3 regions of the Erythrobacter sp. S158 genome follow, and region 1 is predicted to be linked to each of the others. Evidence: predicted binding sites of a transcription regulator. Region 1 holds the regulator's gene; each other region holds the start of a gene.

Evidence for each region. Region 1 encodes LexA, which represses DNA repair genes until DNA is damaged. Its sites were predicted from a motif close to GTTCCNCNCTTGTTCT; they were not measured.
Region 2: a site for LexA is predicted at 3,330-3,345, ahead of AC0V6T_RS13020 (ribonucleoside-diphosphate reductase subunit alpha). Genes of this name have one in related genera too.
Region 3: a site for LexA is predicted at 3,017-3,032, ahead of AC0V6T_RS10055 (DNA recombination protein RmuC). Genes of this name have one in related genera too.

The regions. Positions count from the first base shown of each region.
Region 1 covers NZ_CP200279.1:1,199,436-1,209,108, forward strand. The annotation lists gene AC0V6T_RS05985 (ComEC/Rec2 family competence protein) at 1-1,728, shown strand, start outside; gene lexA (transcriptional repressor LexA) at 1,752-2,456, opposite strand; gene AC0V6T_RS05995 (molybdopterin molybdotransferase MoeA) at 2,671-3,849, opposite strand; gene moaC (cyclic pyranopterin monophosphate synthase MoaC) at 3,846-4,322, opposite strand; gene trpC (indole-3-glycerol phosphate synthase TrpC) at 4,491-5,279, opposite strand; gene trpD (anthranilate phosphoribosyltransferase) at 5,285-6,277, opposite strand; gene AC0V6T_RS06015 (anthranilate synthase component II) at 6,274-6,876, opposite strand; gene pip (prolyl aminopeptidase) at 6,873-7,850, opposite strand; gene AC0V6T_RS06025 (phosphodiester glycosidase family protein) at 7,843-8,682, opposite strand; gene AC0V6T_RS06030 (anthranilate synthase component I family protein) at 8,679-9,673, opposite strand, start outside.
Region 2 covers NZ_CP200279.1:2,658,628-2,668,300, forward strand. The annotation lists gene AC0V6T_RS13005 (hypothetical protein) at 1-181, opposite strand, end outside; gene AC0V6T_RS13010 (PilZ domain-containing protein) at 244-603, opposite strand; gene AC0V6T_RS13015 (hypothetical protein) at 663-1,241, opposite strand; gene AC0V6T_RS13020 (ribonucleoside-diphosphate reductase subunit alpha) at 1,223-3,205, opposite strand; gene AC0V6T_RS13025 (hypothetical protein) at 3,822-4,103, shown strand; gene AC0V6T_RS13030 (alpha/beta fold hydrolase) at 4,108-5,016, opposite strand; gene AC0V6T_RS13035 (hypothetical protein) at 5,210-5,707, opposite strand; gene AC0V6T_RS13040 (TraB/GumN family protein) at 6,024-6,953, opposite strand; gene nadB (L-aspartate oxidase) at 7,034-8,647, opposite strand; gene AC0V6T_RS13050 (MBL fold metallo-hydrolase) at 9,101-9,673, opposite strand, start outside.
Region 3 covers NZ_CP200279.1:2,031,339-2,041,011, forward strand. The annotation lists gene AC0V6T_RS10040 (PTS sugar transporter subunit IIA) at 27-458, shown strand; gene AC0V6T_RS10045 (HPr family phosphocarrier protein) at 466-744, shown strand; gene AC0V6T_RS10050 (TrmH family RNA methyltransferase) at 769-1,569, shown strand; gene AC0V6T_RS10055 (DNA recombination protein RmuC) at 1,570-3,012, opposite strand; gene AC0V6T_RS10060 (four-helix bundle copper-binding protein) at 3,117-3,521, shown strand; gene AC0V6T_RS10065 (peptide deformylase) at 3,616-4,188, opposite strand; gene recR (recombination mediator RecR) at 4,450-5,046, opposite strand; gene fmt (methionyl-tRNA formyltransferase) at 5,100-6,005, shown strand; gene truA (tRNA pseudouridine(38-40) synthase TruA) at 6,002-6,745, shown strand; gene AC0V6T_RS10085 (zinc-binding dehydrogenase) at 6,761-7,876, shown strand; gene AC0V6T_RS10090 (asparaginase) at 7,923-8,903, opposite strand; gene AC0V6T_RS10095 (DUF1328 domain-containing protein) at 9,054-9,209, shown strand; gene AC0V6T_RS10100 (alkaline phosphatase PhoX) at 9,294-9,673, shown strand, end outside.

The DNA of each region.
Region 1 (9,673 bases):
GCGGCCAGTGGTCAGGGCCGCAAGATAAGGGTCAATGTACCGCTCGACGTGGCGGCACGTGCAAGCGACGGTCAGGCTGCGGGAGCGCTGTCCGAAGGCGCGGTTGTTCGCATGCGCGTGCGTCTCATGCCTCCGGCAAGCCCCATGCTGCCCGGCGCATACGACTTTGCGCGCGCCGCATGGTTTAAGGGGTTGAGCGGTACTGGCAGCGTGTTGGGCGATATCGAGATTGTTGAGCCCGCGCCGCAGACAAGCGGCATCGCCGCGATGCAACGTGCCTTGTCGGCGCACGTTCGCGACCGGGTTGACGGGTCGGCCGGCACCATCGCGGCGGCGTTCGCGAGCGGCGACCGTGGTGCAATCGCCGAGACGGACGAAGACGCGATGCGCGATGCAGGGCTCACGCACTTGCTCGCGATCAGCGGCCTGCACGTGAGCGCAGTGATTGCCGCTGCTTATTTCATTGCACTGAAGCTCTTGGCATTGTTTCCGGCGATTGCGCTTAGAGTGAGGCTTCCGGTTGCAGCTGCCGCGATCGGAGCGCTTGCGGGCATCGCATACACCTTGCTGACAGGCGCGCAGGTTCCGACCGTTCGAAGCTGCGCAGCGGCGATGCTAGTGCTGATTGCCCTTGCTCTGGGGCGCGAGGCTCTCTCGCTTAGGATGGTCGCAGCTGCTGCTGTGTTTGTATTGCTGCTTTGGCCAGAGAGCGTCATCGGGCCGAGTTTTCAGATGAGCTTTGCGGCGGTGCTCGCCATTGTCGCGTTGCATTCGTCAGTTCCGGTGAAAGCATTTCTAGCGCCGCGTGAAGAGAGCTGGACGAGCCGTGCGGGAAGGCGAGTCTTCATGTTGTTCTTCACGGGTCTCGTCATCGAGATAGCGCTGATGCCTATCGTGCTGTTCCACTTCCACCGTGCTGGTGTCTACGGCGCGTTTGCCAACGTGCTGGCCATTCCCCTGGTCACGTTCATTTCGATGCCGCTGATTGCGTTTGCGTTGGCATTCGATCTGGTAGGGCTGGGCGCACCGTTCTGGTGGCTCGTCGAGCGCTCTCTCAACCTGCTCCTTTCGATAGCTCACTTCACCGCATCGCAGCCCGGAGCGGTGAAGCTGATGCCTCAGATGAGCGGTGCGACCATTGCTCTTTTCGTAGGAGGAGGCCTTTGGCTCGCTCTGTGGAGCGGTAAGGCAAGGTTGCTCGGGTTTGTGCCTGCGGCGCTTGCTACGATCCTGCTCATGACAACCCCGATACCTGACGTTCTCATCGGCCGGGAAGGAAGGCACGTTGGTATCACGATCAAGGGCGAAGATGGGAGCCGAAGTCTGCTCTCGCTCAGGGACAGCCGCTCGTCCTACTCGCGTGACAACTTGCTGGAATTGGCAAGCGTTCAGAGCGAACCCATCCCATTGGCCGAGTGGGAAGGCGCTCGCTGTTCGACCGAGTTCTGCACGATCAACCTCGAGCGTGGGGATCGCGAATGGTCGCTCCTGCTTGCGCGCAACCGTGATCTGATCGAGGAACGCGCTCTAGCCGCTGCCTGTGAGCGAGCCGATATTGTAGTTGCCGACCGATTCCTGCCGAGGTCTTGCAAGCCGCGTTGGCTCAAAGCAGATCGCAGCCTGCTTCTGCAAAGCGGTGGATTGGCACTCAACCTCAAGGGCCAGCAAATCGTTAGCGTGGCTGAAAGCCAGGGCTCACATGGATGGTGGCAAGGGGAAGGCGATTAGGCATTCCCCCGCCGACCGATCAATCAGTGATAGCGACGAAGCAAGCCTGCAAGCTTGCCCTGTACTTCGACTTCATCAGGGCCGTAGACCTGCGCGTCATAGGTCGCATTGGCCGGGTCGAGCCGGACCATTGCGCCTTCCTTGTGCAGATACTTCAGCGTTGCTTCCTCTCCGCGGACAAGCGCCACGACGATTTCGCCATCGCGCGCGGTGTTTGTCCGGCGGACGAGTGCGAAGTCCCCGTCAAAGATACCGGCTTCGATCATCGAATCTCCCGATACCTCGAGAGCATAATGCTCGCCCGGGCCAAGCAGCGCAGCGGGAACAGGCAGGGAATTCTGGCCTTCAAGCGCCTCAATCGGGGCACCGGCCGCAATTCGGCCGTGTAGCGGGATTTCGATGACGTCATTGGCTGGCTCTGGCGCCCTTGCCATAACGCTGGAGGCTGAGGCCACCGCGTCATTGGCTGCCAGTGCCGCAGGAGCAGCCTGCGAACGCGGAGAGGTGACCGCGTCTTCGGGAACTTTGATGACCTCAAGCGCGCGCGCCCTGTTGGGCAGGCGGCGGATGAAGCCGCGTTCTTCAAGAGCCGAAATCAGGCGGTGGACGCCTGACTTGCTCTTCAAGTCGAGCGCCTCTTTCATTTCCTCAAAGCTGGGCGAAATACCGGTTTCTTCGAGCCGCTGCTGGATAAAGCGGATCAGTTCATGCTGTTTTGCCGTCAACATTGGCAAGCTCCGTAAAAGCCGCATTATGAGCGCCCGGACCAGGACCGGTCCAAACGCAATGCCAAACTCGCGCACTCTCAGAGGCACCGCCCGCTAAAACGGAACAGGTGCGATACAGAGCACTAACCGCGCACCAATATGGTGAACGAATGTGGAACAAGTAGGCAACTTCGGATTTCAAGTCAAGCGGGCTAAATCCACAAAGCCAAGCATTTCAGCCATTTTCGAGGTTGTAGATGCGAAGCATCTCGCCCGGTGCGACTTCACCCGATCCGGCAGGGCGTTCGATCAGGCAATTGGCTGCGGCGAGTGAGCGGATGGCGCTGGAATCTTGCGAGGCTGCACGGCGCACGCGCTGGCCATCGAAGACACCTCGCACGAATTCGCGGCGTCCGCCGGTTGCGGGCATTGCCTCGACTGCCATCACTGTCTGCGAGGCCGGAATAGGTGCGCGCATCCCCATCGCAGCGCGTATCAAGGGCAGGGCGAAGAGGAACGCGGTCACAAAGCTCGAGACAGGATTTCCCGGCAAACCGAGAACCACTTGCGCGCCGCGCTTTGCGACCATGAGCGGCTTTCCTGGGCGAATTGCGACTTTCCAAAAGGCGATTTCCGCGCCCCATTCGCGCAGCGCGGCTTGCACAAGATCATGATCGCCGACCGAGGCCCCACCGGATGTGATCAGGATATCGCAGTCCTCAGCCTGGGCGAGGGCAGCCGCAAGCGCATCCATGTCATCGCCCACCGGGCCAATAGGTTCGCAGCGACCAACGAGCGGTTGCAGCATGGCAGCGATCATCGCTCCATTCGATGCAGGGATCTGGTTCGGGCCGCAGTTTTCGGGGTCTAAGCTCAGTTCATCGCCGCTATCCAGCACGGCCACTCTTGGCCGGTTGCGGACAGTGAGTTTCGCATGTCCCGCCGCGATGGCGAGTGCAAGCTGTGCAGGTCCTAGCCGGGTTCCGCCTTCAAGCACGATATCGCCCGAGGAGAAGTCGAAACCGCGTTTGCGCACATGCTTGCCCGCGGTCGGGCGCTGATCAGCGCTGATCGTTGCGTCAGATACGCTCGCATTCTCCTGAATGAGCACGCTCTCCGCGCCATCCGGCATGTGCGCGCCGGTCGAGATGCGCACGGCTTCGCTTGGCGCAAGCTTGCCTTCGAATGGTGCACCGGCGCGGCTTTCTCCCACAAGTGTCCAAGGACCAGCGCCGGACACCGCATAGCCGTCCATTGCCGACAGGTCCGCAGGGGGCTGGGTTCGGTTTGCTTTCAGGTCATGTGCGAGGACCCGCCCAAGTGCCTCCTCGATCGCGACAGTTTCCTCGCCCAACTGCGGCGCGAGCGCGAGTAGCCGTTCTTGCGCATCGGAAAGGTCGAGCAATCCGCTCACGCAGCAGGCGCTTTCCAGTCGCCTGACTTGCCGCCGCGTTTTTCGGTAAGGCGCACCTCGCCGATCACCATCCCCTTATCGATGGCCTTCGCCATGTCGTAGATGGTGAGAAGCGCGGTAGAGACAGCGACCATCGCTTCCATCTCGACCCCGGTCTTGCCCGTAAGCGATGCGGTAGCGGTGGCGAGGATAGAGTTGTCTTCGAGTGCGAAGTCGACATTCACCGCTTCAAGTCCGAGCGGATGACACAGCGGGATCAACTCGTCAGTGCGTTTCGCCGCCATGATCGCTGCGATGCGGGCCGTGCCGAGGACGTCGCCTTTGGGGGCATCGCCCAGGCGTATCGCTTCCAGCGCCTCGGACGACATCGTGATCCGTCCCGAGGCGACTGCGACACGCTGCGTTTCGGGCTTTCCACCCACATCCACCATGTGCGCGGAGCCTTGCGAATCGAGATGCGTCAAACCGTTCATGTTCAGTGCCTTAGCTGAGAAGTGGACCGCATGTTACACGGTCCAGAGGCAAATAGTGGACCGATCACGAAAGCGCCTTTTGATCGCCAGTCTCGATCACTAAGGATACGTGCTGCGCTGCTCATGCCCACCTGATGCCACGACGGCGGCATGTAGGACAGAGCGCGCTCAGCCTTCGAGGAGCGACCGCGTCGCGGCGGCAACGTCGTCAGCCCGCATCAGGCTTTCGCCGACGAGGAACGTGCGGACGCCGCTTTCTGCCAAGCGTTCGAGATCGGCATGGCTGTTGATCCCGCTTTCACCGACCAGCAGCGACCCCTTCGGGGCCAGCGGTGCAAGGCGTTCTGTCACTTCGAGCGAGGTCGTGAAGGTCTTCAGATCGCGGTTGTTTACTCCGAGCAATCGGCTTTCGAGAGTTGTTGCTGCTCGCTCAAGCTCCTCCTCGTCGTGAACCTCAATAAGCACATCCATCTTGTGCTCGGACGCTGCCGCCTCGATCTCAGCCATCTGTGCATTGTCTAGCGCCGCGACGATGATGAGGATTGCATCGGCTCCGATCGCGCGCGCTTCGAGGCATTGCCACGGATCGACCATGAAGTCCTTGCGCAGAACCGGCAGCTTGCATGCCGCGCGGGCAGCAATGAGGTAGTCCTCATGTCCCTGGAAGTATGGCGCATCGGTCAGGACCGAGAGGCATGCCGCGCCGCCTGCTTCATAGTCGGCAGCGTGAAGTGCGGGCTGAAAATCCTCGCGGATCAGTCCTTTGGAGGGGCTGGCTTTCTTGATCTCGGCGATCAGCGCAAAGCCGGTTTTGGCCCGGGTGCGCAAGGCCGCCTCAAACCCGCGCGGCGCAGTCTGGATTGCGGCGGCCTGTTCGAGCTGGCTCAGCGGCACCGCGCTTTTGCGGGCGGCGACGACTTCGCGCTTGGCGGCGCAGATTTCTTCGAGCTTGTTCATGCGCGTCAGGCCGCCATCTCGATCCAGTCGGCAAGCAGCTTCGCCGCTGCACCTTTATCGAGCGCCTCAGCTGCCATTGCGGCACCATCGGCCCATTCATCGACCTTGCCAGAGACTACCAACGTCGCCGCAGCGTTCAGCACAACCGCGTCGCGATAGGGGCCTGGCGTGCCTTCAAGCAGCGCCTTGAGCGCCTTCGCATTGTGCTGTGCATCGCCGCCGCGAATGGCTTCGACCGGAGCGTGCGAGAGGTTCACGGTCGAGGCATCGACACGGCGCATCTCGAAATCGTTTCCGGTGACATCGGCAAGCTCGTTTCCGCCCGCAAGGCTAAGCTCGTCGAGCCCTTCGTCGCCTGAGACGATGAAGGTGCGCTTCGTGCCAAGCTTGGCCTTTGCCTCGGCGTAGATCGGCACATAGCCGGGGCGCGCGATGCCGATCAGCTGGCGCGTCACGCCTGCCGGGTTCGAAAGCGGGCCCATCAGATTGAAGATCGTGCGCTTGCCGATTTGGAGGCGAATTGGCTGGATCCTGCCCATCGCCGGGTGGTGGTTCTTGGCGAAGAGGAAGCAGATGCCGAGCTCAGCGAGCGTCTTTTCCGCCGTGCGCCCAGCAGCATCCATGTCCAGCCCCAGCGCTTCGAGCGTATCCGCCGCGCCCGATTTGGACGAGGCCGCGCGATTGCCGTGCTTGGCAACGGGCACGCCGCATGCTGCGACCACGAGGCTCACGGCAGTTGAGACATTCAGCGTGTGGTGTCCATCGCCGCCCGTGCCGCAGCAATCGACTGCATCTTCGGGCGCGTCGATCGGGATTAGGCGAGCGCGAAGGGCACGCGCGGCCCCTGCGATTTCGTCCGCCGTTTCGCTGCGCTCGGTCATGGCGAGCAGGAACCGGGCAATTTCCTCGTCGGTCGCTTCACCATCGAGGATCCAGCCGAACACCTCCTCGGCCTCGGTTTCGCTCATGTGAGGGACGGCGAGGGGGAGCGTCTTCATGCGGGCATGTCCTCGTTCTTTGGCGTCTCTATCCCGCACAGGCGCAGGAAGTTTGCGAGCAGGTCGTGACCGTGCTCGGTGGCGATGCTTTCGGGGTGGAACTGCACGCCGTGGATCGGCAAGTCCTTGTGGCGGAAGCCCTGGACATATCCATCATCGGAGTTCGCGTTGACCTCGAGCGCATCGGGAAGGTTCTCGACGATGAGCGAGTGATAGCGCGTCGCGGTGAAGGGCGAGGGCAGGCCTTCGAAAACGCCCGTTCCGTCATGTGTCACCGGCGAGGTTTTGCCATGCATCAAACCGCCGCGCGTGACTGTACCGCCGAAATGCTGCCCGATAGCCTGATGGCCAAGACAAACGCCGAGCAGCGGCTTTTCGGCATCTGCGCAGGCCGCGACAAGGTCGAGACTGATCCCGGCCTCGTTGGGAGTGCATGGGCCGGGCGAGATCAGGAAACCGTTCGCATTGGTTGCCAAAGCCTCGCTCGCGCTGATCGCGTCATTACGCTCCACTTGCACATCCGCGCCCAGTTCCATCAGGTAATGGACAAGGTTGAAGGTGAAGCTGTCGTAATTGTCGATGACGAGTATCTGACTCATGACGTTTTGCCCGCCAGCTTGTCGGTTGCGCGGACCAGTCCGTCGATGATGCCCGGCTCACCGGCAGAGTGGCCAGCGTCATGAACCATCCAGAGCTCGGCCTCGGGCATCGCCTTTTTCAGCTCCCATGCGCTTGTGGGGGGGGTGCATATGTCGTGGCGGCCCTGCACGATGATCGTGGGGATATCGCGGATTTTGTCGACGTCGCGCAGCAGCTGGGCTTCCTCGAGGTAGAAATCGTTGAGGAAGAAGCGCGCGCAGATGCGGGCGAAGGGGACGGCCCTTGCGGGGTCCTCGAAATCGGCGAGCAATTCGTCATTGGGCAAAAGCGTTGCGACCGTGCCTTCCCACAGCGACCATTCCTTGGCGGCGGCGAGGCGCGTGGCCTCGTCATCGCTGGTCAGGCGGTCGTGATAGGCTTTTACGAGGTTGCCACGCTCATCTTCGGGAATGAGACCGGTGAACTGGTCCCACTGCTCGGACATGATTTCGCTCGCTCCGTACTCATAGAGCCACGCCTTTTCCTTCTGGCGGGCGAGAAATACGCCGCGCAGGACGATCTCGGAGGTGCGCTCAGGATGTTTCTGCGCATAGGCCAGCGCGAGAGTAGCGCCCCAGCTGCCGCCAAAGACTTGCCATTTCTCATGCCCGCACATCTCGCGCAGACGATCAACGTCCGCGACGATGCGCCAGGTGTCATTGTTCTCTATTTCCGCGAAGGGCAGCGATTTGCCGCAGCCGCGCTGGTCGAACAGCAGCACGTCGTAAGCTTGCGGGTCCCATTGACGTCGATGCGACGGTGCCATCCCGCCGCCAGGGCCGCCATGCAAGAACACCGCAGGCTTCGCGCCCGGAGTGCCAACTCGCTCGTAATAGAGCTGGTGGCCTTCGCCCACGTCAAGCATCCCGGTCTCATACGGCTCGATCTCGGGATAAAGCGTGCGGGTGTAGTCGAGCATGTTCGAGTTACTCATCAATTTTCTCCACCACCAAAAGTGGGCCTACTCGGCGCTCGTCCATACGCCCGGATGCCGGGTTCCAGAGCGAGGAAATGTTGCCGTCGAGGAACAGCGCGTTGGGGGTCTGCAATTCGTCGCGGAAGAAACGGGCGAAGCGTCCGAAGCTGATCGCTTCGTTCGAAATCACGAAATGCGCGCGACCATCCTCGTCGATGCCCACGCCATTGCGGATGGCGCGCGAGGGACCGTTTTCCTGGAAGTCCGGGTGCAACTCGCCATTCACGACCAGCATCGGGCCTGATTGGGTGCCGAATGCGGGGCGTGTTCCGATGGTGCGCAGGAAGACGCCTGTTTCGATGATATTCCAGTTGCCGCCCGTGCCAAAAAACACGCCGTTGGGCTTCATGTAGAAGTTACCGCTGCCATCTCCACGGTCGAGCTCGGCAAGGCGCTCGCCGTCCTCGACGAAGTAGCCGAGCGGGCGCAGGTCGTCGCCGTACATCCCGGCATTCATTACGAAGGCAATACCGCTTTCGTTGCGGCCAGCGGCCCAGGCGCGGATCGTGCCGAAGTCATCGCCGCTCGATGGGGCGAGGCTCGTGCGGATGCGGTGGGTCGCCGGATCGGCGATGCAGTGGGTGAGGGAAGTCTCCTCAAACGTCACCGGCACACAAGCAGAGTTCGCATCGGGAACCCCGCCTGCATCGGGCACGATTTCCTCAAGCGCGGCGAGTTCTTCGCCCGCGACCGCTTCGCTCAACTCCGCTCGCACGACCGGCTCGCCAGCGGGTTGCTGTTCGCATGCCGAGAGGGCGATGGCGGCGATGATGATTGCTGCGCGCTTCATTGTCCGAACCCCGGCTCGCTGGCGACGCGCACGGCCTCTTTTGCCGCCGCTATTAGCGCGCCCGCCTTGGCGCGGCATTCTGCCAGTTCGTAATCGGGATCGCTGTCTGCGACGATGCCAGCGCCTGCTTGCACATGCAGGGTTCCGTCTTTCACGACAGCGGTGCGCAGGACGATGCACGAATTCACTGACCCGTCCGGCGCGAAATAGCCGACCCCGCCCGCATAGGCCCCGCGCGTTTCGGGCTCGAGTTCAGCAATGATCTCGCAGGCGCGCACCTTCGGTGCTCCCGAGACTGTGCCTGCTGGGAAGCCTGCGAAAAGTGCGTCGAGCGCGTCCTTGTCGCTTGCGAGGCGGCCTACGACGTTGCTGACGATGTGCATGACATGGCTGTAGCGTTCGATGGTGAAGCTGTCTGTGACTTCGACAGTCCCGCGCGCTGCCACCCGGCCAACGTCGTTCCGTCCAAGGTCGAGCAGCATGAGATGCTCCGCGCGTTCCTTCGGATCGGCAAGCAGGCTTGCTTCGTTTTCGCGGTCCAGAGAAGGAGTTTCGCCGCGAGGGCGTGTCCCGGCGATGGGTCGGATCGTGACCTCTCCGTTTCGGACGCGGACGAGTATCTCAGGGCTCGAACCGACGATGGCGAAACCGGGCAGGTCGAGGAAATAGAGGAAGGGCGACGGGTTCACCCGGCGCAGACTGCGGTAGAGTTCCAGCGGCGGCAATTCGAAGGGACAGGTGAAGCGCTGGGCCAGCACGACCTGGAAGATGTCGCCGGCAAGGATGTACTCTTTCGCGCGCAGGGCGAGCGCCTTGTAGTCCTCCCCGTCCATCACAGGCGTGAGTTCAGGCTCGAGCGTGTCAGCGGCCGCACGTGGCGCTTCGGGACGAGGCTGGACGAGGGCACGCAGGGTTTCGTCGATCCGCTCGCCTGCCGCTTCGATAGCGGCGCGGGCATTGTCGGCTTCCCAGATGGGGGCCACGCAAAACA
Region 2 (9,673 bases), 1.5 Mb from region 1:
TCATCACCTGGAAAATCACGATCAGCCAGAGCACCGGGATGAACAAGGTCGCCATCGCGATATGCAACCGCCCGGCGTTCGCGAGGTGCCCCTCACCCCGGCGGATGTGACGTATTCCATTGGCCACAAATGCGAGCGCTACCAGCGTGCCCCCAATTCCGACCCATATTTGCAGAGGCATGCTCTTCTCCCTTCAAGCGGGAGCAAGACTGCCACAATTTGAAGGAGTGCGCGAGAGGCGTCTCAGCAGAAACGCTGCGGCTTGGCGTCCTGCATCGGTGTGAAAGTGGCACCGGCGTTGGATTGGGAAGGGTCCGGCACATGGCTACCCATGAAGCTGTCGACCTGCGCCTGTGATAAAGGCCGTGCGAAAGTCAGGCCAACCTCGCCCTTGTCGATCCACTTGACGATGGCGCGATGAGGACCGGTTCCAGCGACCACGATCTGCAAGGGAGAGCCGAGGGTGAAGGCGCGCTGCCCCATCTCGAAGCGGCATCCGCCAACCGACACATCGCGCAAGACAACGTCCTGCGGTTCCCCGTTGCCAGCGAGATAGCGGCCCGGAACATTGCTCTGCTTGCGCTTGGTCTGCCTCGTCTTCACGACGCCCAGCCATAGAGGATTACACTTAAAACCAAGTAAAACGCTCATTCCCCGTGGGGCTATTGAGACGAAGCGGCAAAACCGTCCAGGGGCCTGCCGATGCAGGCAGAAAGGATTGCAGCTTCCTCCGAAAGCCCGGCAGGTGCGGCGACGGTGCTGACGGTCACGTCATCCCAGACGAAGCGAACCTCCTCGATCAGTGCAAGATCGCGCGCGACCCAGCCCGGGGCGGCGGACATGAAGACCGGTCCGTTGCCATCATCCAGAAACCGGATCGTGCCTTCGCCAAGCGCTTCGTCTCGGCCATCGGAAAGACTGAAGCGAAATCCGAAATAGCCGGCATTCTCGCTGTTCTCCGGCGGGGATATCGGGCTGGCATCGAAACTCACGCGAACGAAATCACCTTCGCGCGCGGCGAGGACGGTCATATCGCTCGGCGACCCCGCAATGCGCAAAGTGCAAAACTCCTCGTGCGCGATAACGACATGGCCAGCGGCGCTGCGACCGAATTCGTTCTCGGGTTCGGGCGCACAGGCAGAAAGGCCCAGCGTGCCCACAACGCAAAACGCGGCCCAACCGAGGGTTGGACCGCGTCTTGTCATGAAACTGCCGGTTTCGATCACTGGCAGCTCAAGCATTCCTCGTAATCAGTCTGCTCTGCAGCGAGTTCGAACTTGGCCGCGTCGGCGGTGTTGTCCGCTTCGACCCCACCGGCAAAACCGGCGCGCTGCACCGACTTCGAGCGCAGGTAGTAGAGCGACTTGATGCCCTTCTCCCACGCCTGGAAGTGCAGCATCATCAGATCCCACTTGTCGACGTCAGCCGGAATGAACAGGTTCAGCGACTGAGCCTGGTCGATATAGGGCGCACGGTCAGCTGCGAATTCGAGCAGCCAGCGCTGGTCGATCTCGAAGCTGGTCTTGAAGCTCGCCTTTTCCTCGTCGGTGAGGAAGTCGAGATGCTGAACCGACCCGCCACGCTCGAGGATCGAGTTCCAGACATTGGTCGAGTTCTTGCTCTTCTTGTCGAGCAGCTTTTCAAGATACGGGTTCTTGACGATGAACGAACCCGACAGCGTCTTGTGGGTGTAGATGTTGGCCGGGATCGGCTCGATGCAGGCGCTGGTACCACCGCAGATGATGCTGATCGACGCGGTCGGCGCGATTGCCATCTTGCAGCTGAAACGCTCCATCGCGCCCATTTCGGCCGCATCGGGGCACGGCCCACGTTCTTGAGCGAGCAGCATCGAGGCTTCGGATGCCTTGGCCTGAATGTGCTTGAACATCTTGAGGTTCAGCGCCTTGGCCATCGCGCTTTCGAAGCCCAGTCCCTTCTGCTGGAGGAAGGAGTGGAAGCCCATCACACCGAGTCCGACCGAACGCTCACGCTCGGCAGAATAACGCGCGCGGGCCATCTCGTCGGGTGCGCGGTCGATATAGTCCTGCAGGACGTTGTCGAGGAAGCGCATGACGTCTTCGATGAACTGCTTGTCGGTCGACCACTCGTCCCACTTTTCAAGGTTGAGCGAGCTGAGGCAGCAAACCGCGGTGCGGTCGTTGCCAAGGTGGTCGATACCGGTCGGCAGCGTGATTTCCGAACACAGGTTCGAGGTTGAAACCTTGAGGCCCAGATCGCGGTGATGCTTTGGCATCATGCGGTTCACGGTGTCGTTGAAGACGATGTAAGGCTCACCCGTTGCGAGGCGGCATTCGACCAGCTTCTGGAACAGCGAACGTGCATTGATGGTGCCGCGCACTTCGCCGGTCTTGGGCGACTTGAGGTCGAAATCGGCCCCGTCGCGCACGGCTTCCATGAATTCGTCGGTCAGCAGCACGCCGTGGTGCAGGTTCAGCGCCTTGCGGTTGAAGTCGCCCGACGGTTTGCGGATTTCGAGGAATTCCTCGATCTCCGGGTGGCTGACATCGAGATAGCACGCCGCCGAACCACGACGCAGCGACCCCTGCGAGATCGCGAGCGTGAGCGAATCCATCACGCGCACGAACGGGATGATGCCCGAGGTCTTGCCGTTAAGGCCGACCGGCTCACCAATGCCGCGCACATTGCCCCAATAGGTGCCGATGCCGCCGCCCTTGGAAGCGAGCCAGACATTCTCGTTCCAGGTGCCGACAATCCCGTCGAGGCTGTCGGACACCGAGTTGAGGTAGCACGAGATCGGAAGGCCGCGCGAAGTGCCGCCGTTTGAAAGGACCGGCGTTGCCGGCATGAACCACAGGTTCGAGATGTAGTCGTAGAGCCGCTGCGCGTGCTCCTGATCGTCGGCGTAGGCATCGGCCACACGGGCGAACAGGTCCTGGTACTTTTCACCGGGCAGCAGATAGCGGTCGGTCAGCGTTTCCTTGCCGAATTCGGTAAGGTTCGCATCGCGGCTCTCGTCGATCTGCACGTCGAAACGGCGATCATTCACCTTCTTGCTGTCAGGCACGGCTGCAGCCTTCGCGGCTTCAGCCACGGCATTGCCCAGCGCTTCCGCGCTCTTGGCGGCAATCAGCTCTTCGCTGCCTGCATCCGACTTGTCCATCGTAACGGCCTTTTCGTTTTTCATCTCAGTGCCGAGAGTTTCTCCGGTGTCGGCCCCATTCATATCTGGGCTCAGCACTTCGTCACTTGCCTTGAATTCCATCGTTGCCCCGTTTCGCGTCAACTCAGTCGCGTTCAATTCGAATCGGCTTTTTGCGTTCGTTTCGTCTTACCCGAAAAGCGCGCATGTTCCGATTCTGTTCTGCACCAATCCATCGACAGCTTCTGCACTGCTTTGCCCCTCCCGGCTCACAGGCTTATCCGCCAACACATCAACATTCCGCCGCGCCTCGACCCTGTTTTGCAGCGACTCCTTCCCTGATCGCGCCCGTTACCGTTAAGTTTGGGGCTCGAGAGTGAGCGCTATAATTTGGGGGTTCAACGCGAACCGAACCACTAGATACTGAATCAGGTGGTGAATCGGGTCAACGGGTGATTAACCCTAATTCGCGCGATCGGACCGGTGTATTGTCATGCTGCAACGCCGCGACGCGTGGTCAAAGCTTGAGTCGCGAGACGCGCAAGACCCAAAATGAATCTGTGAAGAAAAATTTGGTGATTGAATCATTCGAATCAAGCTGTGAATCATTGCATCACCGGCGCAGCAACTTTGTTGCGTGATCGCGTCCGGTGGACAGCTGGCGCGGGCCCATGGGGAACCGAAAAGGGAGGTTAATGACGTGTCCTTGCTCGATCCGATCCTGACCGCGGCGATCCGCTTTGGTGAACGGCACGAGCGCACCATCACCATCCTTGGCGGCGCGTGGTTTGTGATCTCGTGCGCTTCGTGGATCCCGCAATTGGGCGTGCCCGAGGTGCCTTACCTCACCGATCGCAATTCCTGGATGTTCTCAGGCGCATGGAACGGCATCTGGTGGGGCGCCGTGCACCCCGCCCTCGAAAAGCACCGCAAAAAGCTGGAGGCTGCCGATAAGCAGCCCCAGGCCAATTCGCGCGATTGATCGTTCAGGCGTGAACCAATTCGGCTTCGCTGACCGAGCGCGTGTGGGTCGTGATCTCGCCCACCATGCGGTCCACGAGGTCAAGCGGCAGATCGTGCCCCCAGCCCGGAATGGTGACGAGCTTCGCGCCCGGAATGTGCTTCGCGGTGTCTTTGCCTGCTTCGAGCTTCACCAGCGGGTCGTCCTCTCCGTGAAGCACCAGCGTCGGCGTTGTCACCTGCGCGAGACGTGAGCGCCGATCGCCGTCGTCGATGATCGCGGCGAGCTGGCGCGGGAGGCCGGGCGGGTAGACGCTGCGCTGGACGAGCATCTGCACACGCTTGCGCCGCGCTTCCGGATCGGCGGGGAAGCCGGGGCCGGTGATATTGCGGGCGATGTTGATGCCATGCTCGATCACCGCCTCTTCCTCGAGCGAAGGCAGCGGCGCGGTCAGCGCCTCGATCGCGCGCTTTTCCGCCTGAGGAAGGCGCGGGTTGCCGGTGGTCGACATCACAGAGGTAAGCGAGAGCAGGCGCGGCGAATGATGGATTGCCATCAGCTGCGCGATCATTCCGCCCATCGAGGCGCCCACAACATGCGCGCGATTGATCTCCAAAGCATCGAGCAGCGCAATCCCGTCATCGGCCATGTCGCGAAGGGTGTAAGGCACGTCCATCGGCCAGCCGATCCGCTTGCGCAGCAATTGCCAAACGAGCTTGGGCGGCTTTGCATCGCCCATCTTTTGCGAGAGGCCGATATCGCGATTGTCGTAGCGCACGACGTGGTAGCCCTCGTCCGCTAACGCTTCGACAAACTCAATCGGCCAATGCGCCAGTTGCGCACCCAGCCCCATGACGAGCAGGATCGTCTCATGCTCCGGATTGCCATGGGTTTCGTAACACAGCTCAATTCCGTTGGCCGTGACGTGCGGCATAGTCTGCTCCTGCTGCGCCCTCAAAGTCGGGCTACGTAATGTCCAGGAAACAGACAAAGCGCCTTTGTCCGGTCAGATCAAGCTCAGAGGCGCGATGAGCCGTGCGCAAAGCAAAGGCCCCGCCCAGCCCTTCGCGCGGATGCAACAAGCGCGAAGAACTGAGCGGGGCTGCGACTTGGCAGGCCAGGGGCTGCTAGCCGCCAAGGGTGATGAAATCGTCACCTGCGGCAACGCGGGCGCGTTCGGTGCGCTGGAGCTCTGCATTGAGCTCGCGATATTCGCGCGGGCTTTCGGCAAAGATGATGTTGGCGAGGAACTGCGCGTTCTCGGCATCGGCCACAGGCACGTCGCTCATGTCGCCGAGCCAGCGGATTGCGTGCTTGGCCGTGCGCGCAGAAGCGCCATCGCCGGTGTTCGAGACAAGCTCGACATTGGCAGGCTTGCCATCATCACCCATCTCGAAGGTCAGCTGGACGATGCCCGATGCCGGACGCAGATTGCGGCGAGCAGGCTCGCGCTGGAGCGCACGGTCGAGCGTCGCATTGGCGTTCTCGCGCCACTCGGCAAACTTCTCAGGTGAGGTCACAACGATGGCGTCGGAGTTTTCGCCAGCAGCGACAGGCGCTGCGAATGCGAGGGCAGCGGCCAGAGCGGCTGCAGGAGCGATTGCAAACTTAACGGGGGTCTTCATTGGATCATCCTTTCCAAACAGGTTGGTTCTTGTCGGATGATCGGCCGGAAAACGCATGGAGCAGCAGGGCATCAGCCCATACCCGCAAAGCTTTCAGCATTAGGGTCGATCAGGTGCTCTGGGAGAAAAACGGGGTAAGTCGGGGCCTCCCTCAGCAGCCGAGTGAAAAGTGCCCGCTAAGCACGATTCTATCAATCACAGCTCTGCAAACAGGCAAATCTATCGTTTGGCGGACATAAAACGCGACGAACGACATAGAGGCGTCGACAAGTGTAGTCGTCTGATCGGTCGGTAAAGCGCGGTAATCGTGAGCGCGCTATCGCCAGTTCGGCCCGCCTATGGGGAAGCCTTGCGCTTCCAGCTGGTCGAGCACGCCGTCAGGTTCCGCCAGCACGCGCAAGGGCACGACCGCGACCGTCACGCCCGGCTGCCGCGAGGCATCGGCGATCATGCCGACCCACTGGCCGCGGATCTCTTCGCCAAGCTCATCGTCGGCCCAGGGCCAGCACTGGCCAAGCGCGATTTCGAGCGGGTTCTCCATCACCGCTGGCACGTCATAACGCCGCCAGTCCGCGCCGCGCTTGTCGATGATGTCCTGCCCCGCCTCGGTCGCGCCCATTGCGGCTTCGAGGCAGGGAATGTGGCTCCTCGGATCGGCCTCGGCGAGGTTGTCCAGCAGGTCCTCGCCGCGAAACCGCTCTGGCCGGATGATCGGGATATCGGCATCGTCGGCGGCATCCTTCACCACTTCGGTCGCATCGTCGGTGGTCTCGTCATCGAAATCGAGCCGGCGGGCGAGCAGGTCGAAGCTCGTCATCAGGAATGAGCGGCGATCGTAGTCACGGCCATATTCCTCTTCGAGCGCGGCAAGCCGGGCGCGCTGCGGTGCGTCAAGATAATCGGCCGCCACCGAGCCATCGGGGAGCTTGGTGAAACGTCCCCCGCGAAAGATCAGCCGCAACACATCGCCAGGCGAAAACTTGGGCCGCGCGCGGATGATGACACGATTGGCCTCTTTCGTTGCTTCCTCCAGCCGGTCGGGCCGCCACGGCGTCGACTTGGGCACAGCGCGGATTTCGCCAACGAGTATCACCGTCCCGGTCGGCGTCTCGATAAACCACATCGGAGCACCTGAACGCTGCGCGGTGACGACAATGGAGTTTTGCGAGGTTGGGGCAGGGTCTTGTGCAGCAACAGGAGCAGCGCCGAGCGCGGTTAGGGCAAGCAGGAGAGGGATGGTGCGCATGTCGGCCTCTTGCGGCAAGTTCGGGGTCTGACACCCATGCGCGGGCGCGATGAACCTAGCGTGACACTTATAGAGCGACGCTAGGGCACCAGCACCGTGTCCTTCACCACCTCGCTCGTCTCGGGATAGTCCATCGTGAAGTGAAGCCCGCGGCTTTCCTTGCGCGCCAGTGCTGAGCGCACGATCAGCTCTGCCGCCTGCAACAGGTTGCGCAGTTCGATAAGGTCGGTGGTGACGACGAAGCTGCCGTAATATTCCTCGACCTCGCGCTTGAGCATCTCGATCCGGTGCTGTGCGCGTTCGAGCCGCTTGGTGGTGCGAACGATGCCGACATAGTTCCACATGAAGCGGCGGATTTCGGTCCAGTTCTGCTTGATGACGACCTGTTCGTCTGAATCCGACACGCGGCTTTCGTCCCATGGCAGGATCGCGGGCGGTTGGGGAAGCTCGTCCCACATGGTGAGAATGTCGGATGCCGCTGCTTCTCCGAAAACGAAGCATTCGAGCAGCGAATTGGAAGCAAGCCGGTTCGCGCCGTGAAGCCCGCTTTCGGTGCATTCGCCTGCCGCCCACAAGCCCGGCAGATCGGTTCGGGCATAGAGGTCCACCACCACCCCGCCGCAGGTGTAGTGCTGCGCGGGCACGACGGGGATCGGCTCCTTCGTCATGTCGATGCCAAGGCCCATCAGCTTGTCGTAGATCGTCGGGAAATGTCCCTTCACGAAGTCGGCTGGCTGGTGGCTGATGTCGAGGTGGACATAGTCGAGGCCAAAGCGCTTGATCTGGTCGTCGATCGCGCGCGCCACGACATCGCGCGGGGCAAGCTCCATGCGCTCTGCGTCGTAATCGGTCATGAAGCGGTGGCCGGTTTCGGGGTGATAGAGCCGCCCGCCCTCGCCGCGAACCGCCTCGGTGATGAGGAAGTTCTTGACCTCAAGATTGTAGAGGCAGGTCGGGTGGAACTGCATCATCTCCATGTTGGAAACGCGCGCGCCTGCCCGCCATGCCATCGCGATGCCGTCTCCGGTCGCGCCGCGCGGGGCGGTCGAAAACTGGTAGACGCGGCCTGCGCCTCCGGCTGCAAGGATGGTCGCGCGCGCAACGTGGCGTTCGACCGCGCCGGTTTTCTCGTTGAGCGCATAAACGCCCCAGACATGGCCCGCGCCCGAGTAGTTCTCGCGATGGCGGTCGGTGATGAAGTCGATGCAGGTGCGCCCGCCCAGCATGGTGATGTTGGGACTTGCTTCGGCGGCCTTGAGCAGCGCCTCCTGCACCGCCCACCCGGTCGCATCGTCAACATGGACGATGCGGCGGTGCGAGTGCCCGCCCTCGCGGGTGAGGTGGAGGGAATCGGTATCCTTGTTGAACGGTACGCCCAGTTCGACCAGCCGCTCGATGCTTTCCGGCGCGCGTTCGATCACGAATTCGACCGCTTCGAGATCGTTGAGCCCGGCGCCCGCCACCATCGTATCGCGCACGTGGTTCTCGAACGTGTCGCCAGCATCGAGCACCGCAGCAATGCCGCCCTGCGCCCACGCGGTCGAGCCTCCGGTGAGCGTGCCCTTGGCCAGCACAAGCACTTTCAGCCGGGTCGCAAGCTCAAGCGCTGCGGTAAGACCGGCAGCCCCGGACCCTATAACGATGACGTCGAATTTCTCGTTTGGCGAGGCGTCGGATTGGCCGTGATTTTCCATGCGCCCTGCCATGGCGCGCATGGCTTCGGCTGGCAAGAGTTCGACCCGTTCGAGCGCGTCTCTCGGTGAACCGTGGCCCAAATCACGTCAGCCGTCCAAATCCCTGTAAAATTTGAGACGAGCGACATGGGACTGTCATTTTAGTGGTGGTACTATCTCTTGATAATCGGTCGGTGCTGCGCCCGCGTCATGATCCCCGACATGGCGCACCTGCAAAGAGAGCCGGTTAGCGAGAGAGTGCATAACCCCTAACGAGAAGTCGCAAGCTCCATGTCTCTTATTGCCTCGATTAATTGCCTGCGTGGTCGCCACGAACCCCTGCGCCGCGATGTCGAATGGAATGGCAAATGCTATGTCGGTGAATGCCGCTACTGTGGCAAAGCGATAGAGCGAATTTCCCATCGCAAGTGGCGCGAAGCATCGGTTCAGACCGCTTTGCCCTGAGCTCGCGCTTTATCGAGCCTCATCGCCAAGCGCGAAGCATTCAAGGTCCTGTGTGACGTCGATCGCCCCCTTATAACTGATCGCGATGGCCGCGCGGCTCTCCTCGATCCGCGAAAGGCTGCGCTCCATATTGTGAGTGAGCACTAACCGCGACGGGTTCAATGCGCCCGCCAGCTGCCCGATTTCAGCCGGTGTGCGGTGAAGTCCGCGCGGCTGGCCCTGTTCGCCGTTGATCACGTGGTGCGCGAAAAGGATGGTCGGCTGGCTGCCGCGCAACCCTTCGAGAAAGGTCTGCGAAAGCGCGCTCTGGTCGCCCGTAATGACGAAGCTCGCACCGCCGATGTCGACAGCGTATCCAAGCGCGGGCACGGGTCCGTGATGAACCGGGTAGGCGGTGACCGAAAAATCGTCTGAAATATCGAGGGCGGTCGCTTCTGCTGTCCCTTCGGCGGTGGTGATGTCCTGCGCCTCGATCATCGGCTTGTTTTCGGTCCCGTCGAGATAGCCTCCGTTATAGGCAAAGGCGCCGCTCTCTTTCGACAAGAGCCGCTCGAGGAATTCGCCCGTGCCCGGAAAGCGCGG
Region 3 (9,673 bases), 830 kb from region 1:
AAGGATACTAACGGACTGAAATACGTATGATCGGTTTGATCCTGGTTACCCATGGCCGCCTGGCCGACCAATTTGTCGAAGCGATGGAACATGTCGTTGGCCCCCAAAGGGCTGTCGAAACCGTTTGCATCGGCCCCAATGACGACATGGAACAACGCCGCGCCGACATCGCCGAGGCGATCGAAAAGGTCGATGCCGGGGAAGGCGTGGTGATCCTCACCGACCTGTTCGGCGGAACTCCTTCCAATCTCGCCATCTCTCTGCTCGATGCCGGGCGGATCGAGGTGATCGCGGGGATCAATCTGCCGATGCTCATCCGTCTCGCAGGCGCGCGCAAGTCAATGGATGTGGTCGAGGCGGTCGAGGCCGCGCAGACAGCGGGGCGCAACTACATCACCGTAGCGAGCGAGCTGCTGGGTGCAGATACGCCCAAGCGAGCAGCAGGCGGAGGAAAATAGCCCTGCGATGAGCGAAGTTCGCAAGACCGTCACTATCGTCAACAAACGCGGCCTGCATGCGCGGGCGAGTGCGAAGTTCGTGGGGGCCGTCTCTGCCCTGCCCGATCCGGGCCAGGTGCGCGTTGCCAAAGGCGGCAACGAAGCCGCTGGCGGGTCGATTCTCGGCCTGATGATGCTCGGCGCTGCAAAGGGTGACGAGGTCGAAGTGATCGTTGCTGGCGACGGTTCGGAAGATGTCCTCGCGCAGCTCGTCGCGCTGGTCGAAGACGGCTTCGGCGAAGACTGAGCAAGCAGAAACGAGGCGCGTACGATGCGCAAGCACATCACCGGTTTCTCGAACCCGACAGTCAAATATCTGCGGTCCTTGCGTGACAAGAAGCACCGCAAGCGCGCAGGGCAATTCCTTGTCGAAGGCTTGCGCTTGCTCGAGGATGCCCGCGTGTCAGGCCACGTGCCGCGCCAGCTGGTGATGGCCGAGAACCGCGATCCACACGCCCTTCTTGACCGGCTCGAAGGCGAGGTCGGGGCCGCTGGCGGAGAGGTCATCACGACCACGCTTGACATTCTTTCCAAGATTACGGGAAAGTCGAACAGCCAGAGTGTTGTGGGGGTGTTCGATGAGCTCGACACGTCGCTCGCGCGGCTCGACCGGGGCTCGACCAATATCTGGCTGGTGGCGCAGGACCTGCGCGATCCGGGCAACCTTGGCACCATGCTGCGCACAGGCGACGCGGTGGGAGCAGGCGGGTTGATCCTGATCGATGATTGCGCCGATCCATTCAGCGCAGAAGCCGTGCGCGCGAGCATGGGCGCTGTGTTCACGCAAGGCTTGGCGCAAGCCCGGTGGGACGAATTTGTGCAGTGGCTAAGGGCAGGAGCTGGCCAGCTTGTCGCAGCCTCGTTGCGCGATGCGGTGCCGTATCGCGGCGCTGCGTATGAAGCCCCGTGCTTCATCCTGGTCGGCAACGAATCACAAGGGCTTCCCGAGGCCTACGAAGCCGAGTGCGACCTGCGTGTCACCATGCCGATGAAAGGACGAGCAAACTCGCTCAATGCAGCGGTCGCGGGCGCGGTGCTGGCTTACGAGGTCTTCGCGAGCCTCGACGGCTGATTATTCGGCAGCGTCGCGCTTTGCGTCGCTCGCATCTTCAATCTTGGCGACATCGTCGTTGTTGTAGCGCGGTGTGGATTCGACCAGCGGCACATCGTCGATTTCGCGTTTGCCGATCTCGATCCCTTTTTCGGCCAGACGCCGTCCGGACGACAGGACATTTCGTTCGAAGCTGCCAACGAATTTGTTGTAATTGTTGACCGCCGTTTCGAGCCCGCCCCCGACGCGCTTCATGTGCTCAGCAGCAACCGCGAGGCGATCATACAGCTCCGCTCCGGCCCGTCCGATATCGGCGGCTTCTTCCGCCATCTTGTCCTGCCGCCAGACCTGCGCGACCGTTCGCGCGATGGCAACGAGGTTGGTAGGCGTCGCGAGCAGCACCTTGTTGTGAAACGCAAAGTCCCAAAGCTCGGGATCGTGTTCTAGCGCGGCGGCGACGAAATGCTCACCGGGAACGAACATCACGACGTAATCGGGCGCGTCCTCGAACTGGCTCTGATAGCCCTTGCTTCCGAGAGTCTGCACATGGCCGCGCATCGACTTGGCGTGAAGATCGAGGTGATGCTTGCGCTCATCTTCATCGTCGGCCTCGAACGCGGCCTGATACGCGTTGAGCGAGACTTTGGCGTCGATCACCAGCTTCTTCTGGCCCGGCACGTTCACGATCGCGTCGGGTCGCTGGCGCCCTTCATCGGTTTCGAGCGACTGTTCGAGATGAAAATCGGTGTGCTCGGCGAGCCCGCACTGTTCCAGTACGTTCTGCAAAGCGCGTTCCCCCCAGCGCCCGCGCGCCTTCGGAGCATTAGTGAGCGAATTGCCCAGCCGCTGCGCCTCCTTGCGCACTTCGTCCTGTGACAGGCGCAGGCCCTCGATCTGTTGATGTAGGCGCGAAAAGGCATCGGCGCGCTGGCTTTCGAGCTTGCCGACCTGGTCTTCATACTTCTGCAGACGTTCGCTGACGGGTTTGAGCAGGCTCGCAACAGCTTCCTTGTTCTGGGCTTCTGCCTCGCCCAGCCGCTTCGTCGCCTCGCTCGAAAACCGCTCGCGCGCGGCTTCGAGCACCTTGGCGCCCGTATTTTCAAACTCTTTCAGCAGCTTCTCACGCGATTCTTCGAGCAAGCGTTTCTGCTCCTCGAAACTGGCGCGTTCGGCCCGGAATTGCGCGTTTTCTTCGCGCATGTCTTCCAAAGTCGCGGAAAGCTTGTCAGCTTCGCCCGCCCGCACCCGCGCCGCTGAAAGCTCTTCCTTTGCGCCCGACAGCGCTATCTGCGCTTCGCCCAATTCGGCGGTCGCGCGCTTGAATTCTTCCTCACGCGTGGCGAGGCGGCTTTCGAGATCGGCCATGGGCCGTGCGCCCGCTTTCGCGCCAACAAACCAACCGAGCGCGAGCGCACCAAAGACTGCGACCAAAGCGACTATCAGGAGAATCGGATCAATTTCCATCGCGGGAACATACATGGAACACGAATCGCCGCCAAGCGGCTTTTGCAGGCAATTCGGAACCTATCCCCACTCTCGTGCGCTATCTCTGCGAAGGAGAAAACACGATGTCGATCAAGGAAATGATCCGCGAACACCCCCACGTCGGGGACGACTACACCGATACGCTGGGCAATGCGGTGAAGCACGCCATGTATGGCGCGGCGATCATCAATTCATGCGCTGATGCCTGTCTGGCCGAGGCCAATGTGAGCGAGCGGCTTGAATGCATTCGCCGCTGCATGGATGCCTCGGATGCGTGCACCGCGTTCTATCGCATCGGCTCACGCCGCACGGGTGGTAACGTGACAGCGATCAAGGCCATGGCGATGGCGACGATCGTGGCTTGCGAACAGTGTCTCGAACATTGCTCGATGCATGACGATGCGCACTGCAAGCGCTGCAGCCGCATGTGCGAGGAGGTCATCCGCGACGTGAAGGCCGCGTTGGAAGAGATGAAAGCTCACGCATAAGCCAGACCGCATCTGCGACCGCCCGCCCATAGCGGGCGTCGCTTTGCTGCGCGTCGAGCGAGGACGCGCCCGCGGATGCGGGCGCGTTGAACAACTAAGCCGCCTGACGCAGCTTCTTAAGCTTCTTGAGCGCCATGTTGCGCTTGAGGCGCGAGAGGTGGTCGATGAACAGGATGCCTTCGAGGTGGTCCATCTCGTGCTGGAGGCAGGTCGCGAGCAGCCCTTCAAGCTGTTCCTCGTGATGGTTGCCATCAAGATCCTGATACTTGACCGTGCAGGTCGCCGGACGATCCACATCGGCGTAAATCTCAGGTACCGAAAGACAGCCTTCGTTGTACGTCGACAGCTCGTCCGCCGGGTCGAGGATCACCGGGTTTACGAAAATCCGCGGTTCCTTCTTGGTCGCCGGGTGCGTGTGCTTGTGGCCATCATGCTCGCACTCGATGGGCTCCGCATCGGGGTCGTCGGGCTGCAGGTCGATGACAAGCAGGCGCTTGGGCACGCCGATCTGGATCGCCGCTAGGCCAATGCCAGGTGCGTCATACATCGTTTCGAACATGTCCTCGGCGAGCTGCTTGAGCTCGTCATTGAACTCATCCTCGCGGACAGGTTCGGACACGACTTTGAGCCGGGGGTCCGGCACTTCCAGGATTTCACGAATAGCCATGGCTCTAAAATAGTCGCGGGGTCGCCATGCTGCAAGCGCAACACTTCGATCAGCGTGATCGGCTGACCGTTAACATCATGCGTTTACCACAAGAGCCGCAATTTCGCAGGATTCGTTTGCGACCGCGCGAGGCATAGCGAATACCGCCCCTATCGCTGAGGTCTTGCGCATGCCCGCATTTTGGACACTTCGCGCTCCATGTCGCCGTTTCAGAACCGGCGCCGCCGCCGAGAAATTTCGCAAGAATTCGCCGCACCGTTACTACCCCACCGGCCGTCTTGCCCTCAATGCTTGAGCAAGTGTCCCCTCGTCCAGATAGTCGAGTTCTCCGCCAACTGGCAAGCCATGAGCTAGCTGTGTTATCCGTAACTTATGTTCATCTAGACGCTCTGCGAGGTAGTGCGCGGTGGTCTGGCCTTCGAGCGTTGCGTTCATAGCGAGGACGACCTCCTCGACTTCGCCATTTGCGGCGCGTTCCATCAGGCTCGCGATATTTAGGTCCTCGGGACCGATGCCGTCGAGTGCGGAGAGTTTGCCGCCCAGAACGTGATAGCGACCCTGAAACAGGCGCGCTCGGTCGAGAGCCCAGACATCAGCGACGTCCTCTACGACGCACAAACTCTTGGGATCGCGGCGTGGATCGGCGCAGATCCCGCAAGGATCGCTGGTGTCGACATTGCCGCAAATCTGGCATTCAACCAGCGTTTCCGAGACGGCATCGAGCGCCTCAAGCAAGGCCGGCAGCGCTTGCTCGCGGTTTTTGACCAGCCACAACACCGCGCGCCTCGCTGAGCGAGGGCCAAGACCCGGCAACCGGGCGAGCGCGGAGGAAAGCGCCTCGATCTCTTGCGATGCCATGGGGGGAGAGATAGGGGCTGGCGCGTTAATCACAAAGCGCGAGAGCGAGGCTTATGCGCATTATCTTTATGGGAACGCCTGACTTTGCCGTACCGGCGCTCACCGCGCTGCATGCGGCGGGGCACGAGATCGCCTGCGTTTATTCGCAGCCGCCGAGCCGATCGGGCCGTGGCAAGAAGCTGCGCCCCTCGCCGGTTCACGCGAAGGCTGACGAATTGGGCATTCCAGTGCGCACGCCGATTTCACTCAAACCTGCCGAGGAGAAAGAGGCGGTCGCCGCGCTTAAAGCTGATGTTGCGGTGGTGGCTGCCTATGGCCTGATTCTGCCGCAGGTGATCCTCGATGCGCCAGTGCACGGTTGCCTAAACATCCATGCCTCGATTCTGCCGCGCTGGCGCGGCGCTGCGCCGATCCACCGTGCCATTATGGCGGGCGACGATGAGACGGGTGTCACGATCATGCAGATGGAGGCAGGGCTGGACACTGGGCCGATGCTGCACATCGTTCGCACTCCGGTGAACGACAAGACGACCGGCGAGCTTACCGCCGAGCTGGCGGAACTGGGTGCGGGCGCGATGGTCGAAGTGCTTGCGAATTTCGCGCAGTATGAAGCACAGCCGCAGGATGACAGCCTCGCGACATACGCTCCCAAGATCGACAAGGCCGAGGCGCGCATCGACTGGTCTCGACCAGCGAGCGAGATCGTTCGCCATGTTCACGGCCTCGCCCCCTTCCCCGGTGCCTGGTTCGAGCTTGAAGGCGAACGGGTAAAGCTTCTTCAGGCAAGCCTGACTGCAGGCAGCGCGCAGCCCGGCACGGTGATTGACGAACAATTCGGCGTGGCATGCGGTTCTGATGCCATTCGCCCCGACCGACTTCAGCGCGCCGGCAAACCGGCGATGGACCGGGACGATTTCTTACGCGGGCGCCCTGTCGCACAAGGCACGGTGCTTTCTTGACCCGCTTTGCGCTCACCATCGAATTTGACGGCACTCCGTTTCAGGGCCTTCAGCGCCAGAAGCACGGGCCCAGCGTGCAGCAGTCGATCGAAGAGGCGCTGCACCGGATCACGGGTGAAGACGCAACCTTGCACAGCGCAGGGCGCACCGACACCGGCGTCCACGCGCTCGGCATGCGCAGCCATGTCGATCTTGGGAAGGATATCGACCCGTTTCGCCTTTCCGAGGCGCTCAACGCACACCTTCGTCCCGATCCCATCGCAATCCTCGCCTGCGAGGTGGTGGACGAGGACTGGCATGCGCGCTTTTCGTGTGTGGGTCGGCGCTACGTCTTTAAGATCGCCAACCGCCGCGCGCCGCTGACACTCGCGAAGAACCGCGCATGGCAAGTCGCGCACGATCTTGACCACGAGGCCATGCACCGCGCCGCGCAGGCGCTGGTGGGGCGTCATGATTTCACAACTTTCCGTTCGGTCCATTGTCAGGCGAAGGATCCGATGAAAACGCTCGACCAGCTCGATGTCGAACGCGTTGGCGACGAAATACACATTCACGCTGCCGCTCGCAGTTTCCTGCATCACCAAGTGCGCTCGATAGTCGGATGCCTCAAGCTGGTCGGCGCAGGCTCTTGGCGCGAGGAACGGGTCGCAGAAGCGCTCGCCGCGAAAGACCGTAGCAAATTAGGACTTAACGCGCCGCCGCAAGGTCTCTACTTCGTCGAAGCGACATATCCAGATTGAGAGAGGAACTCCTGCATGACCACCACCGGCAAACAGCTTTTCACGACACTCACCGCCGACGGCAAACTGACCCTTGAGGTGAGCGAAGAAAGCTTTCCCCAGCCCACGGGCAACCAGGTGCTGGTCAAGATGGAAGCCGCGCCGATCAACCCGTCGGACCTTGCGATCCTCACCAGCGCCGCCGACTTCGAGAACGCCGAATATTCGGAAGGCAAGGTCGTCGCCGACATGCCCGAGCCATTTCTGTCGGGCCAGCGTGGCCGTCACGGACAGCGCCTTCCCGCTGGTAACGAAGGCGCCGGTACGGTCGTCGCAACGGGCGACAGCGACATGGCGAAAGCTCTCATGGGTCAGCGCGTCGCCTGCGTTCCGGGTAACGCTTTCAGCCAGTACGCCATCGCCGATGCAATGATGTGCCTGCCGCTGGGCGAGCATTCGTCGGAAGCCGGCGCATCGAGCTTCGTCAACCCGATGACCGCGCTCGGCTTTGTCGAGACCGCCAAAATGGAAGGCCACGATGCGATCATCCACCTCGCGGCTGCGTCGAACCTTGGCCAGATGCTCAACAAGATTTGTCAGGAAGACGGCATGAAGCTGGTCAACATCGTGCGCCGTCAGGAGCATGTCGACCTGCTGAAATCGCAAGGCGCGGAATATGTCGTGAACTCGTCGGACGACGATTACATGAAGCAGCTGCGCGAAGCGATCAAAGCGACCGGCGCGTTCCTCGGCTTCGATCCGATCGGCGGCGGGCAGAACACCGACCATGTGCTCAAAGCCATGGAGCAGGTCGCGGCTTCACAGATGGACGAATATTCGCGCTACGGTTCGAACCAGGACAAGAAGATGTACATGTACGGGCGTCTGGACCTCCAGAACCCGACCATCCTTACGCCGTCCTATGGCCTGCAATGGACCGTTTCGGGTTGGCTGCTCACGCCCTTCCTCGCCAAAGCGGGCATGGAAACCGTGGTCAAGATGCGCACCCGCGTGCAGCAAAACCTCACCACCACCTTCGCCTCGAACTACAAGGCAAAGGTCGATCTGGAAGGGATGCTGACCAAGGACGCGATCCTCGATTATCGCCAGATGAAAACCGGCGAGAAGTATCTCGTCACGCCTTGGGGCTAATGGTGCGCTCGGTCCTCGCCATGCGCGGGGACCCGGCGAGCCTACATCAAGGCCGGTCGAACACCGCCTGAACTTTTGCAGGATCGGTGACGCCATTTGCCAGCAGCACCATCGCCAGTATCCGCGACTTCTGCGGGTTGAGGGCGCGTGAGGCCACGAAGCAGTTCGCATCGTCCTCTGGCTCGCGGTCGACCAGACCTTCGTCGACCCGGCTCGCGCGGATGACCAGAAGACCATCAGCGGCACGCTTTGCCAGCATGGCGCGCACCGCTTCGGGCATGTTGCCCTCACCCACTCCGGCGACGACCACCCCTTGCGCGTCTTCAAGCAGGCGCCTTGCCATGCTCGGCCTGATCCCTCCAGCGGCGTAGAGGATCGGCACTTCAGGAAACTCGCTTGGAAACGCGAAACGTGGGCTAGGATCGTCCCTCCAAGGATTGCCGAACCATTCGAGCGCGCTTGGCGTCACGATCGCAACAGACCCGCGCGGGAAGCCGCGAAACGCATCGTCGGTGCCGCGGGTGCGCACCTTTCGCGCATCGCGTGCCGCCAGCACACGATCACCCATGACTAGCAGCACGCCGCGTCCTTTCGAGCTCTCGGCACTCGCCACGCGCACGGCATTCACGAAATTGCGCATCCCGTCGCTGCCCACCGCATCCGCAGGTCGCATCGCTCCGACCAGTACAACTGGCTTCGTCAATGGCAGCGTCAGATCGAGCAGAAAGGCGGTTTCCTCAGCGGTATCGGTTCCGTGGGTGACGATGATCCCGTCGAGCGCGTCATCCTCCATCGCCTCGCAGATCACTTCGTGAAGAACCTTACACATCTGAGGCCCCATGTTCTCAGACCCGACATTGGCGATCTGGCGACCGACAAAATCGACATCGAGAGCATAGCGCCCCGCATCCTCAAGCCATTCGTCAATCCCGATCTGCCCGGGCTGATAGTCGTGCCGCATCGCGTCGCCTGCGATACCTGCAATTGTACCTCCGGTCCCGAGGACAAGGATTCTAGGGTTCGTCATCACCTCCGCACTAGCCCCCAAGGTGCGTTTTGGACAAGCACCGGATTGCAGCATGGCTGCGCTGACCTCTGCCGACCGATGATTGTTGGAACTTAAGCCGAACCTGGCTCTTCAACATATTGGACGGCATTGATTTGAAGGGAATTCTTCATGCTTGGTTGGGCTATTACGTTTCTCATCATCGCGCTCGTCGCAGCTATCCTAGGCTTCGGCGGTCTTGCCGGTGCAGCGACCAATATCGCTTACGTGCTTTTCGTGGTCTTCCTAATCCTTGCGGTCATCGCCTTCGTGCGCCGAAAGGTCTGAACACGGCCAAAAGGCAAGCGGCGCGCCCGAGTGTCGCTTGCCTTTCATCACGGCACACTAGATATCCGCGTTGAATAAACGAGGATGTTCAAGATGCCGTTCGCAAATCCCAATCGCCGCCAGTTCCTTGGTGCCACGACCGCCGCGTTTTCAGCGCTGATCGCGAGCGGTTGCGTGACACGAGGAGCGCCGCTCGCATCGGCATCGACAACGTTTTCAGGGTACGGCCCCTTGCGGCCCGATCCCGCTGGGATGCTCGATCTTCCGGAAGGCTTCTCCTATCGCCTGCTATCGAGCCTTGGCGATGCGATGAGCGATGGCGGCACCGTGCCCGACAAGGCCGATGGCATGGGGTGTCTTGATCTTGGCAATGGCGAGATCGTTCTCGTCCGCAATCACGAACTGATTCCGACCGACGATGCCGGGGGAACAATTGCGAAGGGTTTCGGCACGCGAAATGGCGA